2 regions of the Pantoea sp. C2G6 genome follow, and region 2 is predicted to be linked to the other one. Evidence: predicted binding sites of a transcription regulator. Region 2 holds the regulator's gene; the other holds the start of a gene.
The links. The regulator PurR, encoded in region 2, represses purine synthesis genes. The targets are predictions, from matches to a motif close to CANGCAAACGTTTGCNTG.
Positions count from the first base shown of each region.

Region 1: a site for PurR is predicted at 3,739-3,756, ahead of gcvT (glycine cleavage system aminomethyltransferase GcvT). Genes of this name have one in related genera too.

Region 1 is NZ_JBGMNJ010000002.1:492,103-499,682, forward strand. Features, by position in the region: gene pepP (Xaa-Pro aminopeptidase) at 1-984, shown strand, start outside; gene ubiH (2-octaprenyl-6-methoxyphenyl hydroxylase) at 981-2,159, shown strand; gene ubiI (FAD-dependent 2-octaprenylphenol hydroxylase) at 2,173-3,375, shown strand; gene gcvT (glycine cleavage system aminomethyltransferase GcvT) at 3,808-4,905, shown strand; gene gcvH (glycine cleavage system protein GcvH) at 4,929-5,315, shown strand; gene gcvP (aminomethyl-transferring glycine dehydrogenase) at 5,396-7,580, shown strand, end outside.
Region 2 is NZ_JBGMNJ010000001.1:528,924-536,503, forward strand. Features, by position in the region: gene ACCW71_RS02540 (riboflavin synthase subunit alpha) at 1-150, shown strand, start outside; gene cfa (cyclopropane fatty acyl phospholipid synthase) at 194-1,342, opposite strand; gene punC (purine nucleoside transporter PunC) at 1,648-2,850, opposite strand; gene punR (DNA-binding transcriptional activator PunR) at 2,957-3,862, shown strand; gene purR (HTH-type transcriptional repressor PurR) at 3,859-4,884, opposite strand; gene ACCW71_RS02565 (YnhF family membrane protein) at 5,167-5,256, shown strand; gene ACCW71_RS02570 (C40 family peptidase) at 5,309-6,100, opposite strand; gene ACCW71_RS02575 (Grx4 family monothiol glutaredoxin) at 6,466-6,801, shown strand; gene rnt (ribonuclease T) at 6,845-7,513, opposite strand.

The DNA.
Region 1 (7,580 bases), on a different contig from region 2:
GAACAGCTGCACCTGTTGCTCAACGGCCTGGATGTGGTTTACCACGCGCAGGGCGAGTATGCCTATGCTGATACGCTGGTCTTCAGCGCGCTTGATAAACTGCGCCGCGGTTTCCGTCAGAATTTCAGCGCCCCTGCCACGCTCACCGACTGGCGTCCCTGGGTGCATGAGATGCGCCTGTTTAAAGATGCGGATGAGATTGAGCTGCTGCGCCGCGCGGGCAAAATCAGCGCGCTGGCGCATACCTGCGCTATGCAGGCCTGTCGGCCTGGCATGTTCGAGTATCAGCTGGAAGGGGAGATTCACCACGAATTTAACCGGCACGGTGCGCGCTTTCCCTCCTACAACACCATTGTGGGGGCCGGTGAAAACGGCTGCATTCTGCATTACACCGAAAACGAAAGTGAAATGCGGGACGGGGAGCTGGTGCTGATCGACGCAGGCTGTGAGTTTCATGGCTATGCGGGCGACATTACCCGCACCTTCCCGGTCAACGGCAAATTCAGCGTCGCGCAGCGCGCTATTTATGACATTGTGCTGGCCTCGCTTAACCGTGCGCTCACCCTGTTCCGGCCTGGCGTCAGCATTCGCGAAGTGAATGATGAAGTGGTGCGCATTATGGTCAGCGGCCTGGTGGAGCTGGGTATCCTGCATGGCGAAGTCGACAGCCTGATCGCGGAAGAGGCGCATCGGCAGTTCTTTATGCATGGCCTGAGCCACTGGCTGGGGCTGGATGTGCATGACGTCGGCCATTACGGTACTCCAAGCCGCGACCGCGTGCTGGAACCGGGCATGGTGCTGACCATTGAACCGGGTCTCTATATCGCACCGGACGCCGATGTGCCGGCGGAATATCGCGGCATCGGTATCCGCATCGAAGATGACATCGTGATCACCGAAAACGGTATCGAAAATCTCACCGACAGCGTGGTGAAAGAGGCTGATGCTATCGAGGCGCTGATGGCGGCGGCGAAACAGGCATGACGATTCTGATTGCCGGGGGCGGCATGACCGGGGCGACGCTGGCGCTGGCGATCTCCCATCTTACCCAGGGCAGCCTGCCGGTGACGCTGATTGAGAGCAGTGAACCAGCCAGCCGGACGCACCCCGGCTACGATGGCCGCGCCATTGCGCTCTCAGCCGGAACCTGCCAGCAGCTGGCGGATATTAATCTCTGGCAGCGCATCGCCAGCTGTGCCACGCCAATTACCGATATTCATGTCTCCGATCGCGGTCATGCGGGCTTTGTTTCGCTGGCCGCAGCTGACTACGCGATTCCGGCGCTGGGCCAGGTGGTTGAGCTGTTCGATGTCGGGCAGCGGCTGTTCGCTGAACTGAAAAAAGCACCCGGCGTTTCGCTGCGCTGTCCGGCCCGCGTGGTTGCGGCGAATCGCAGCGAGCAGCAGGTCGAGGTGACGCTGGACAGTGGCGAACAGCTCAGCGGCCAGCTGCTGGTCGCCGCGGATGGCACGCGCTCTGCGCTGGCGGCCTCCTGTGGCATTCAGTGGCAAAAAGACGATTACCAGCAGCTGGCGATGATCGCTAACGTCTCCAGCGCGCTGCCTCATCAGGGCCGGGCGTTTGAGCGCTTCACCGAGCATGGCCCGCTGGCGCTGTTGCCGATGTCCGGCAATCGCCTGTCACTGGTCTGGTGCCATCCGCTGTCGCAGCGGGATGTGCTGGAGCAGTGGAGCGACGCTGAATTCCTCAGCCAGTTGCAGCGCGCCTTTGGCTGGCGGCTCGGCCGGTTTACCCACACCGGTCAGCGAGAATGCTATCCGCTGGCGCTGCAACAGGCACAACAGCTGGTGACGCATCGCGTGGCAGTGGTGGGCAATGCGGCGCAGACGCTGCATCCGATTGCCGGTCAGGGCTTTAACCTTGGCCTGCGCGATGTGATGTCGCTGGCCGAAACGCTGGCCGCCGCCCATCGGCAACAGCAGGACCCCGGCAGCTACGCGGTGCTGGATCACTATCAGCAGCGTCGCCAGCCCGACCGTAACGCCACCATCGGCATGACCGACGGGCTGGTGCGTGTCTTTGCGAACCGTTATGGCCCGCTGATCGCAGGACGAAATCTGGGCCTGCTGGCGATGGATCATCTGCCGTGGCTACGAAATCAACTGGCTGAGCGCACGCTTGGCTGGGTTAAGCGTTAATTAAGAGGCTGAGATGCAAACTTTTGATGTGGTGATTGCCGGTGGCGGTATGGTGGGACTGGCGGTAGCCTGCGGATTGCAGGGCAGCGGGTTGCGCATCGCCGTGCTGGAAAAAGCGCCTGAGCCGCCGCTGACGCTGAGTGCGTCACCCTCGATTCGCGTGTCGGCGATTAATGCCGCCAGTGAGCGGCTGTTGCAGAAGCTGGATGTCTGGTCAACCATCCTCTCGCTACGCGCCAGTGCTTATCACGGCATGGAAGTGTGGGATCAGGACAGCTTCGGCGCTATCGCCTTTGATGATGAGCAGCAGGGCTTGTCACATCTGGGTCATATTATCGAAAACCCGGTTATCCACAGCGCACTCTGGCAGCGCGCCAGCGCCTGTAGCGACGTTACGCTGATGGCACCCGCGCAGTTACAGCAGGTGGCGTTTGGCGATAACGAAGCCTTTATCACGCTACAGGATGGCAGCATGCTGAGCGCGCGGTTAATGATCGCCGCTGACGGTGCCAACTCCTGGCTGCGTAACAAAGCGGATATTCCGCTGACCTTCTGGGATTACGATCACCATGCGTTAGTGGCTAACGTCCGCACTGAGAAGCCGCACGATGCGGTGGCGCGCCAGGTGTTCCAAGGTGACGGCATTCTGGCTTTCCTGCCGATGCAGGACCCGCATCTGAGTTCAATCGTCTGGTCGCTCTCTCCTCAGGAGGCGAGCCGACTGGAGACGATGCCGGAAGCGCTGTTCAATCAGCAGCTGTCGGTCGCCTTTGATATGCGGCTGGGTCTGTGCCAGCTGGAGAGTGAGCGTAAAACCTTCCCGCTGGTGGCGCGCTATGCCCGTAACTTCGCGGCGCACCGCCTGGCGCTGGTGGGCGACGCGGCCCACACCATTCATCCGCTGGCGGGTCAGGGGGTGAACCTCGGCTTTATGGACGCCGCCGAGCTGATTGGCGAGATTCGTCGTCTGCATCAGCAGGGGAAAGATATTGGCCAGCATCTCTACCTGCGCCGCTACGAGCGCAGCCGCAAACACAGCGCCGCCATGATGCTGGCGGGCATGCAGGGCTTCCGCGAAATGTTTGCCGGTAATCATCCGGCGAAAAAACTGCTGCGCGACGTCGGCCTGAAACTGGCTGACAGCCTGCCGGGAGTGAAACCGATGATGCTGAAACAGGCGATGGGGCTGAACGATCTGCCTGCCTGGCTACGATAATTTTCTGACCCATTGAAAAGCCAGCCTGCGCTGGCTTTTTTTATGCCTGAAGCGCCCCTGCACCAGCAAAAGGCAGCGTTGCACCAGCAGCGTTCATCGTTTGATTTATTCTAATTTTGCCACTGAATTCGCATTACTTTTTCTTATCCAGCGTCGTTTGCAGGCCGGGATTTTTTTAACATCCTGAACGCCATCCCGCATAAATTTGCTGCGTATATTTAAACACCCTGCATTTATTGCGCGATTAATCACAAAATTGCAGTTTTTTATCCTGTCAGTCAGCGATCCTGGTTAGGCTGTGCCTCTGCTTTCGACCCCGGTTTGCTTATGGTTAATCGTCAGATTCGGTGGTAACGTCAGCCGTAAGAGAACGTTTGCGTCGGCACGGTTTCCGGCGCGCTTTGCCCTCATTCGCTTCTGCACAGGATGGTTATGACTCAGCAAACAGCTCTGTTTGAACAGCATCAGGCCTGCGGTGCCCGCATGGTGGATTTTCATGGCTGGATGATGCCGCTGCACTACGGCTCCCAGATGGACGAACATCACACCGTGCGCAGTGACGCCGGGATGTTTGATGTCTCGCACATGACCATTGTCGACCTGACAGGCCCGCGCACCCGTGAGTTTCTGCGCTACCTGCTGGCCAACGATGTGGCCAAACTGACTCAGCCAGGCAAGGCGCTCTACAGCGGCATGCTGAACGCTTCCGGTGGCGTCATCGACGATTTGATTGTTTACTTTATGAGCGAGGAATTCTTCCGGCTGGTGGTGAACTCCGCGACCCGTGAAAAAGATCTCGCCTGGATAGCCGATCATGCGCAGGGTTATGGCATTACCCTGACCGAACGCGATGACCTGGCGCTGATTGCCGTCCAGGGCCCACAGGCGCAGCAGAAAGCGCAGACGCTATTCAGCGATGAGCAGCGTCAGGCTGTCGCTGGCATGAAGCCCTTTTTTGGCGTGCAGGCGGGCGAACTCTTTATCGCCACCACCGGCTATACCGGTGAGGCGGGCTATGAGATCGCTTTACCGGCAGAGCAGGCGGCTGACTTCTGGCAGCGCCTGCTCTCGGCTGGCGTCAAACCCGCCGGGCTGGGGGCGCGTGACACCCTGCGTCTGGAGGCCGGTATGAACCTCTATGGTCAGGAGATGGATGAAGGCGTGTCGCCGCTGGCTGCCAATATGGGCTGGACCATCAGCTGGGAACCAGCCGATCGCGCCTTTATCGGTCGTGAGGCGCTGGAACAGCAGCGTGAGCACGGCACCGACAAGCTGGTCGGTCTGATCATGACCGAAAAAGGGGTGCTGCGCAGCGGCCTGCCGGTGCGTTTCACCGATGAGCAGGGAGAGCCACAGCAGGGGATTATCACCAGCGGTTCCTTTTCGCCCACGCTGGGCTACAGCATCGCTTTAGCGCGCGTACCCGCCTCGATTGGCAGCAGCGCGATAGTTGAGATCCGTAACCGCCAGATGCCGGTGCAGGTTACCCGTCCCATTTTTGTCCGCGCCGGTAAACCGGTTGCCCAGTAAATTTTATTCAGGAGAAATGGCCAATGAGCAATGTGCCTAACACATTAAAGTACCGCGACAGCCACGAATGGGTGCGCAAAGAAGACGATGGCAGCTACACCGTGGGCATCACTGAACATGCGCAGGAGTTACTGGGCGACATGGTGTTTGTCGATCTGCCTGAAGTGGGCGCAACCTTCTCAGCCGGTGAAGAGTGCGCGGTTGCGGAGTCGGTGAAAGCCGCGTCAGATATTTATGCGCCGATCAGCGGTGAGATTGTCGCGGTGAATGAGGCGCTGAGCGATTCACCAGAGCGGGTCAACAGCGAGCCTTATGAGGGCGGCTGGTTATTTAAAATCAAAGCCAGCGATGCGTCTGAAATCGACGCGCTGCTGGATGCGGAGGCGTACAAAGCCTCTATCGACGAGTAGTCGTCAGGCGGCCTTGTCGTGAGGCCGCAGATTTCTGTTTGCTCCCCCGGTTCCCCAGCCCGATTCAGGATTTACTGCTAATGACTCAGACTCTCAGCCAGCTTGAACACAACGGTGCATTCATTGAGCGCCATATCGGTCCTTCACCCGAGCAGCAAGCCCAGATGCTTGACGCAATTGGCGCCCGTTCGCTGGAGGCGTTAATCGGCACGATTGTACCGGCGGACATTCAGCTGCCCGGCCCGCCAGCGGTGGGCGAAGCGGCCACGGAACAGCAGGCGCTGGCGGAACTGAAAGCGATCGCCAGCCAGAATCTGCTTTACAAATCCTGGATCGGCATGGGCTACAGCGCGGTGATCACCCCGTCGGTGATCCTGCGCAACATGCTAGAGAATCCGGGCTGGTACACCGCCTATACTCCCTATCAGCCCGAAGTTTCACAGGGTCGACTGGAGGCGCTGTTAAACTTCCAGCAGCTGACGCTCGATCTCACCGGCATGGATATTGCCTCTGCCTCGCTGCTGGACGAAGCGACCGCTGCCGCCGAAGCGATGGCGATGGCGAAGCGCGTCAGCAAAATTAAAAACGCCAATAAATTCTTTATCGCTGATGATATTCATCCGCAGACGCTGGATGTGGTGCGCACCCGCGCGGAGACCTTCGGCTTTGAGCTGATTATCGATCGTGCCGATAAAGCGCCCGACCACGACGACCTGTTTGGTGTGCTGCTGCAACAGGTGGGCACCACCGGCGAAGCGCACGATTACACGTCGCTGATTAGCACGCTGAAAGCCCGCAAAGTCGTGGTCAGCGTGGCGGCGGATTTTATGTCGCTGGTCCTGCTGGAAGCGCCAGGCAAACAGGGCGCAGACATTGTCTTTGGTTCCGCTCAGCGCTTCGGGGTGCCGATGGGCTATGGCGGACCACACGCCGCGTTCTTCGCCAGCCGCGATGAGTATAAACGCTCCATGCCGGGCCGCATCATCGGTGTCTCGCGCGACGCCGCAGGCAACACGGCGCTGCGCATGGCGATGCAGACCCGTGAGCAGCATATCCGCCGTGAAAAGGCCAACTCCAACATCTGTACTTCGCAGGTGCTGCTGGCCAACATCGCCGGTCTCTACGCGGTGTTCCACGGTCCGGCGGGCCTGAAGCGGATCGCATCCCGCATCCACCGTTTCACCAATATTCTGGCGGCCGGTCTGCAACAGGGCGGCCTGAAGCTGCGCCATCAGCACTGGTTCGACACCCTGACAGTGGAGGTTAACGATAAAGCGGCGGTGCTGAATCGCGCCCTGAGTTTCGGCGTTAACCTGCGTAGCGATATTCATCACGCGGTTGGTATCACCCTGGATGAAACCACCTGTCGGGAAGATATTCTGGCGCTGTTTGCCATTCTGCTGGGCGACGACCACGGTCAGGATCTGGAGAAACTCGACCGCGAAGTGGCCAGCGAAAGTCACTCCATCCCGGCCGGACTGCAACGTAACAGCGCAATCCTGACTCATCCGGTGTTTAACCGTCATCACAGTGAAACCGAGATGATGCGCTACATGCACAGCCTGGAGAAAAAGGATCTGGCGCTGAACCAGGCGATGATCCCGCTCGGCTCCTGCACCATGAAGCTCAACGCCGCCGCTGAGATGATCCCGATCACCTGGCCGGAGTTTGCCGAACTGCATCCGTTCTGCCCGGCGGAACAGGCCAGCGGCTATCTGCAAATGATCGGTCAGCTTTCGCAGTGGCTGGTACAGCTCACCGGCTACGATGCCCTCTGCATGCAGCCAAACTCCGGTGCCCAGGGGGAATATGCCGGGCTGCTGGCGATCCGCCGCTACCATGAAAGCCGTGGCCAGGGCGATCGTCATCTCTGCCTGATCCCCAGCTCGGCACACGGCACCAACCCGGCCTCCGCCCAGATGGCGGGGATGGATGTGGTGGTGGTGGCCTGTGATAAGCAGGGCAACATCGACCTCGGCGACCTGCGTGAAAAAGCGGCTCAGGCGGGCGAGCAGCTCTCCTGCATCATGGTGACCTATCCTTCCACCCACGGCGTCTATGAAGAGACAATCCGTGAGGTGTGCCAGATCGTGCATCAGTATGGCGGTCAGGTCTATCTGGATGGTGCCAACATGAACGCCCAGGTGGGCATCACCACGCCTGGCTACATTGGCGCGGATGTGTCGCACCTTAACCTGCATAAAACCTTCTGCATTCCGCACGGCGGCGGCGGACCCGGCATGGGGCCGATTGGCGTGAAAGCAC
Region 2 (7,580 bases):
CTGGGGGCGAAGACCTTTGGCGATCGGGTCAATATTGAGATCGATCCGCATACCCAGGCGATTGTGGAGACCGTTGAGCGGGTGCTGGCGCAGCGCGACGCCACGGCAGCGATGAGTCTGCTGACCGGGCAATCCGGCGACGACAATTAAATAAAGGCGCGTCAGCGCCTTTTTTATTGCCGCAGGCGTGGCCTCAGCGCGCAACGCGCAGGCCACCTTCAATACCGCGACTGAACAGCACCTGCCACAGCTGAATATCGCGCGCCCGGAACGCACCGGCGCAGGCGTTAAGATAGTAAGAGAACATCCGTTTAAAGCGTTCGCCATAACTGTCGGCGAGTTGCGGCCAGGCCTGGAGAAAGCGTTCATACCAGGCCATCAATGTCCGGTCGTAATCCGCGCCAAAGTTATGCCAGTCTTCCAGAATAAAGTGGGGTTCGCTGGCATCCGCGATATGCCGCACCGAAGGCAGACAGCCGTTGGGGAAAATATATTTATCGATCCACGGATCGACATTCATATCCGTTTTAATCGCGCCAATGGTATGCAGCAGGAAAAGGCCATCTGGTTTTAAATTACGATCGACCACGTCGAAATAGGTGGCGTAATTTTTTGGCCCGACATGTTCAAACATCCCTACAGAGACAATACGGTCAAACTGCTCATGCAGGTCACGGTAATCCTGCAACAGGATCGTGACATCCAATCCCTGACAGCGCTGCTGCGCCATTTTCTGCTGTTCAGCGGAAATCGTCACGCCATGGACCTTAACGTCATAATGGCGGGCGGCAAATTCCGCCAGCCCGCCCCAGCCGCAGCCAATATCCAGCAGCGACATGCCCGGCTCCAGCGCGAGCTTCTGGCAGATCATATTCAGTTTGGCTTGCTGCGCCGCCTCCAGGGTGGTGGCCTCTTTCCAGTAGCCGCAGGAGTATTGCATGTAAGGGTCGAGCATCTCAGAAAAGAGATCGTTGCCGAGATCGTAATGCTCTTTACCGACGATCCAGGCGCGTTTTTTTGATTGCAGATTGGTTAAACGCGCGGCGGCAATACGCAGGGTATCTTTAAAATGATGAGGAAGTTGCTGGTCCAGATTATGTTTCAGCACGCGGTGGAAAAAAATATCCAGCCGGTCGCAATCCCACCATCCATCCATATAGCTCTCGCCAAGCCCAAGCGAACCCTCCTGCAGAACACGTTTAAAGAAACCAGGATGATTAATCTGAATGTCCCAGGGACGTGAACCATTGATGTCAATATCCGCTTTTTCCAGCAGTTCATGAACGATACGGTACCAATGGTTCTCTTCAAGGATCACTTCTTCTGCATAGGATGAACTCATAGCTTTTCCACCACCTGTCCAATCGGAGCCTGAAAAAAGAGTAGTCAATTTCTTCAGGAGTTGAGAAAAGTCACGGATGACTCCGCACACCGGTTATGTGTGATACAGAGGACTGGCACTCCCTGAACAGGGCTGGCACGGCAGGAATAACGCGCACGAAGACCTTCCCGGTAACAGGTTACCAATCGGTTTGTTTCGTTATTATTTTATTGATTTATAGCAGGTTATTGACCTGGATGATTATATGATCACCCAAGTCAATATTCAATGACTTATTGTTAGGCTGCTAACTAAAGATCATTGTTTCAGTGATTATCCTGGCAGTCAGGTAGCGGAGAGGCAACAGCAGATCGTGCGCTTGCCCTGCGCTGCATCAGGTAACCGCTCAGGGCGAGCAGGATGGTCACCGTCATCATCAGCGTGGTGGTGAAGAGCGCCTGAGTTAATCCGGCCGAAACCGCCAGGCTGGCGGCGAAGCAGAGTCCTAACTGCAAAGTGTTCTGTAGCGCAGCCGCTTTACCGGTGGCGTGCGGGAAAGGCATCAGTGCGCCGGAGACCACAATCGGATAGATCGCGCCATTGGCCAGCGCCATGCCGCAGAACGGCACCATCAGGCCGATCAGCGTCGCAGTGCCAGAGAGCGCGACACCAAACAGCGCCAGAATACTCAGGCTGTAGAGCAGCAGCAGCCAGGGCAGCAGCTGTGCGCCACTAAAACGGTTAAGCAGGGCACGACAGCCAAAACCGCCAATCAGGAAAGCCAGCGTCTGGGGCAGATAGCTCAGCCCGATGTCGGCTGGCGAGAGCCCCAGATCGGCCAGAATAAAGGGCGAACCGGTCAGCCAGGCAAAAAAGCTGGCGGAACAGGCGGAATAGATCAGAACGTTACCGCTGTAAATCCGGGATTTCACCAGCGAGAGAAAACCTGGCTGCGCACCTTTGTCAGCGGCCACCGGACGCGCACCCGGCAGACGCAACGTGGTCAGAATCAGCGCGACCGCAGTCAGGGTCAGCACCAGGAAAATGGAGCGCCAGTGGAAATGGCCAATCAGCCAGGCACCCAGCAGCGGGGCCAGCGCGGGGGAGAGCGCAACCAGCGGCATGATGGTGGCGAACACTTTATTGGCGCGCGCCGCCGGATAGCGATCGACCACCAGCGCCTGCCAGCTTACGGCGGCGGCGCAGACGCCAATCGCCTGCGCAAAACGCAGCAGCAGCATCAGATAGATATTACTCACCCACAGCATCCCGGCGCAGCCGACAGCAAACAGCGTCAGCCCGGCCAGCAGCACCGGCTTGCGCCCGATGCGATCGGAGAGCGGCCCCCAGAAGAGCTGACCGCAGGCAAAGCCCGCCAGGAACAGGCTCAGGCTGGCGCTGATCAGACCCGGCGAGCTGTTAAAGGTCTGCTGCATCGCACCGAAGGCGGGCAGGTACATATCAGTGGCTAAAAAGCCCAGCATGCTCAGCAGAGCAAGATAGGGCATAAATCCTTTGGTCGGTAACATGTGCTTCTCATTTTGCAGGATAAACGCGGCAGAGTGTAAAAGGTGCGTTTGCGGCTGTGAAACGCTAATATTTGCCGATTGCTGTTAAAATTTTTGAAGGCAGATTATGTGGTCGGAATATGCATTAGAGGTGGTTGACGCAGTGGCGCGCGGTGGCAGTTTCAGCGCGGCGGCGCAGGAGCTGCATCGCGTCCCTTCTGCCATCAGCTATACGGTGCGCCAGCTGGAGACCTGGCTGGCGGTGCCGCTGTTTGAACGCCAGCATCGGGAGGTGGTATTAACGCCTGCGGGCGAGCATTTTGTCCGTGAAGGGCGCAGCGTCATCAAAAAAATGCTCGCCACACGCCGACAGTGTCAGCAGCTGGCTAACGGCTGGCGCGGCCAGTTAAGCCTGGCGATTGACTGCATCGTGAAACCCGAGCGGACCCGGCAACTGGTGAAAGATTTTTATCGCCATTTCCCCGATATGGAGCTGCACATCAGCTATGAAGTGTTTAACGGCGTCTGGGATGCGCTGGCGGATGGCCGGGTTGAAGTGGCGATTGGCGCGACCCAGGCGATCCCGGTTGGCGGACGTTTCGCCTTCCGCGATATGGGGAAGCTCAACTGGCGCTGCGTGGTTGCGCATCATCATCCGCTGACGCAGGCCAGCCAGATCGATGAAGATACGCTGCGCAGCTGGCCGTCGCTGGTGCTGGAGGATACCTCCCGCGCGCTGCCGCGCCGGATGACATGGACGCTGGATAACCAGCGCCGGCTGGTGGTACCGGAATGGCAGACCGGGCTGGACTGTTTGCTGGCGGGATTGTGCGTCGCGATGGTGCCAGGTCATCTGGCGAAACCGCTGCTCGACAGCGGCGATCTGGTTGAGCTGACGCTGCCGGTGGCCTTTCCTGACAGCCCCTGCTGCGTCAGCTGGGCGGAAGATCGCGCATCCCCGGCAACCGCCTGGCTGCTGAACTACCTGGGTGATGCGCAGACGCTTAATCAGGAGTGGCTGAGCGAGGATTAACGGCGATAGTCGCGGAACGGACCATCCGCGACCGAACGGCGTTCAATCAGGGTAGGGTGCACTTCAATCGTCTGTGACACTTCGCGTTTGCTGGTGATACGGTCCAGCAGCATATCCAGCGCTTTCTCACCCAGCTGGGCTTTCGGCTGATGGACGGTGGTCAGGGCCGGGGCGAAATAGCGCGCGTTGCGCACATTGTCATAGCCGATCACCGAAATATCCTGCGGCACCCGCAGGCCCATCTCGTCGGCGGCACAAATCGCGCCCATCGCCATAATGTCGCCGCCACAGAACACCGCGGTCGGACGCTGTTTCTGCGACAGAATCTGCTGCATCGCCTGATAACCCGACTCCGGCTCAAAGTCACCCTGCACGATCCATTCGGGACGCGGCTGAATCCCCGCTTCTTCCAGCGCTTTCAGAAAACCGGCATGGCGTCCGCCGCCGGTGTTACGCTCCATCTGACCGGGGATAGCACCAATATCGCGGTGGCCGCGCTCAATCAGATAACGGCCGGCCAGATAGCCGCCCTGGAAGGCATTATCCAGCACGGTGTCGGTAAAGTCGGCGCGTGACTCGCCCCAGTCCATCACCACCATCGGAATATTACGGTTCTCTTCCAGCATCTTCAGCAGATCGTCCGGGTATTCAGAGCACATCACCAGCAGGCCATCGACGCGCTTCTGCGCCATCATGCTGAGGTAAGCGCGCTGTTTTTGCAGATCGTTATGGGCATTGCCGAGGATCAGGGTGTAGCCCTTGTCAAAGCAGTGATTCTCCACGGCTTCGATAATTTCAGCGAAATAGGGCGCTTCGCTGGAGGTGGCAAGCAGGCCCAGCGTTTTGGTGTGATTCACCTTCAGGCTGCGCGCCACGGCGCTGGGTGAGTAGTGCAGCTCCTGAATCGCCTGCCAGACCGCGTTGCGCGTCTCTTCCGCCACAAAGCGCGTTTTATTAATGACGTGCGAAACGGTGGTCGTTGAGACGCCGGCGCGTTTTGCCACATCTTTGATTGTTGCCATGAAAATCGGACTCCAGTGCTTATCTAACTCGCTGATAAGCGTAATGTTAAACGTTTGCGTCTGCCCAGGGGGTTTTCCTGCAATCATGCCTCTTTTCTGGCCGGTAAACAGGCGTCTGGCGGGTAAATAGCGCCTGGAAAAGCGAGCAAACGGAATCGGGGTTGCGCGCGTTGCGCAACAAAGGCGGGATTCTAACAAGGCTGACCGGATAAAACGAGATTTTTACCGGTCCCTGTGGGAAAATGCTATATCCCTACATACTGTGTGACTAAGGAGTAATCAATGAGTACCGATCTTAAACTGGCGTTGATGACCACCGTCGGCTGCCTGCTGATGATTGTAGCCTTTAGTTTTACCGCTATTCTGCACTGATAAAAAAAGCCGGGGTTTTCACCCCGGCTCTCTTTTCTGGCTGTTTATCCACTCAGCGAATGGTTTTTGGCGTCATCACCCGACGGGCACCAATGTAGTGGCGCTGCCAGTAATCTTCCCCTAACGCGCTAATCTGAATATCTTTGCCGGTACGAGGCGACTGGATAAATTTGCCGTTACCCAGGTAAACGCCGACGTGGTCAGCGGTACCGCGACCGTTAATGCGGAAGAAAACCAGATCCCCTTTTTCCAGCGATTCGCGCTTAATCGGTGCGGCGTCACGCAGGTGATACATTTCATTGGCGGTGCGCGGGATCTTAAACTTCACCAGATCTTTATAGGCGTACCAGACCAGGCCGCTGCAATCAAAGCCGGTATGCGGGGAGGTGCCGCCCCACTGATAGGGTTTACCCAGCTGACCCATCAGCTTGGTCATCGCCGTTTCGCGCGCCTTCTGATAGCGCTGACGGTGCGATTTATTCATTTTGATGGTGCCGGTTTCCGCGCTGTTGAGGTCGGCGGTTTTCAGCGGACGCTGGTGGCCATAGCGTTTCTTGTTCTTTGTGCTGCTGGCGGTTTTAAGCGAGGTCTTGTGAGCGGGGGTCTGCTGAGCGGTCAGTTCAACTTTTTTCTGTTTTTTGGTTTTTGTTTTCTGAACCGGGCTGAGGCGACTCTTTTTCGCCGCTGTTTTGACAGGACGGCGCTTGCGGCGCTCATCGTCACGCGCACTCTTTTTCTCTGCTTTATGCGTACTGAGGTTCACCGGCTTGTGCGGTGACGCAGCGGCGACATTAAAGAACAGTTGCGCAAAGGCCAGCATAAAAAGCGTAATGATTAAACGCATAGTCCGTTGATAAGTTGAGTTGTCAGGGCCACTACGCACCGCGACAAGGGTGAGAATAATCTGATCCAGGATCAGCGCCGAAGCCATTCTAGTCCAGTTTTTTTAAAAACTGTTATGTCTTTTTTTATTAATCTTTGCAGCCGCCATAATAGTGTTGAAAATGAACATTTTCAGTCTCTTATATCAGCGAAATTATTACGAATTATTAAACTGTTACCAGCTGTTAATAAAGGAGAATTCATGCCCGGCCTGCCACAACTTAGCAATGCGGGTCATTTAATCGGGCAGTGAGCAAAATCTCGTTTTCAGTCACGCGGCGAAGTCGCTACAATAAACAAACACGAAGTAACGAATTAAGGAAGGCAATTATGAGTACTGTAGAAAAAATTCAGCGCCAGATCGCAGAAAACCCGATCCTGCTGTATATGAAAGGTTCCCCGAAACTGCCAAGCTGCGGTTTCTCTGCTCAGGCGGTACAGGCGCTGTCAGCCTGTGGTGAGCGCTTTGCTTACGTGGATATTCTGCAGAACCCTGACATTCGTGCAGAGCTGCCGAAATACGCCAACTGGCCAACCTTCCCGCAGCTGTGGGTCGATGGCGAGCTGGTCGGCGGATGTGACATCATCGTTGAGATGTTACAGCGTGGTGAATTGCAGTCGCTGATCAAAGAGACCGCAGAAAAATTTAAAGAAGCAGAATAAAAAAAGGCCGACATCATGTCGGCCTTTCTCATTATGGCATCCCTTATGCGGATGCATCGGCTTCCGGCGCTTCCGCCGCCAACGGAAGTGGCCAGCCGCCTAAACGTTTCCAGCGATTCACCAGCTCACAGAACAGCAGCGCCGTCTGCTGGGTGTCATACAGCGCCGAGTGCGCCTGATTGCTGTCAAACGCCATCCCCGCCGCGATACAGGCTTTCGCCAGCACCGTCTGTCCCAGCACCAGGCCGCTCAGGGCCGCGGTGTCAAAGGTGGCGAACGGATGAAACGGATTGCGTTTCAGGCTGGCACGCTCCGCCGCGGCCGACATAAAGTTCAGATCGAAAGTCGCGTTGTGCGCCACCATAATGGCGCGGTTACAGCCGCTGTCTTTAATGCCTTTGCGCACCATTTTAAAAATGGCGTGCAGCGCTTCATATTCACTCACCGCGCCACGCAGCGGATTAGTGGGGTCGATACCGGTAAAGGCCAGCGCTTCAGGGTGCAGCAGCGAGCCGGCAAACGGCTCGACGTGAAAATGCAGCGTCTGGTCAGTCTGAATCCAGCCCTCTTCATCCATTTTCAGCGTGATGGCGGCAATCTCCAGTAACGCATCGGTTTGCGCGTTGAAACCCGCGGTTTCCACGTCGATGACCACCGGATAGAAGCCACGGAAACGTTGATTGAGTGCATTAGGGGAATTCGATTCAGACATCAGGATCTCGTTGCAGAAAAAGGGCAGCGCGCATTATGGCAAAAAACCGGCCCGGGTGCAGCAGATG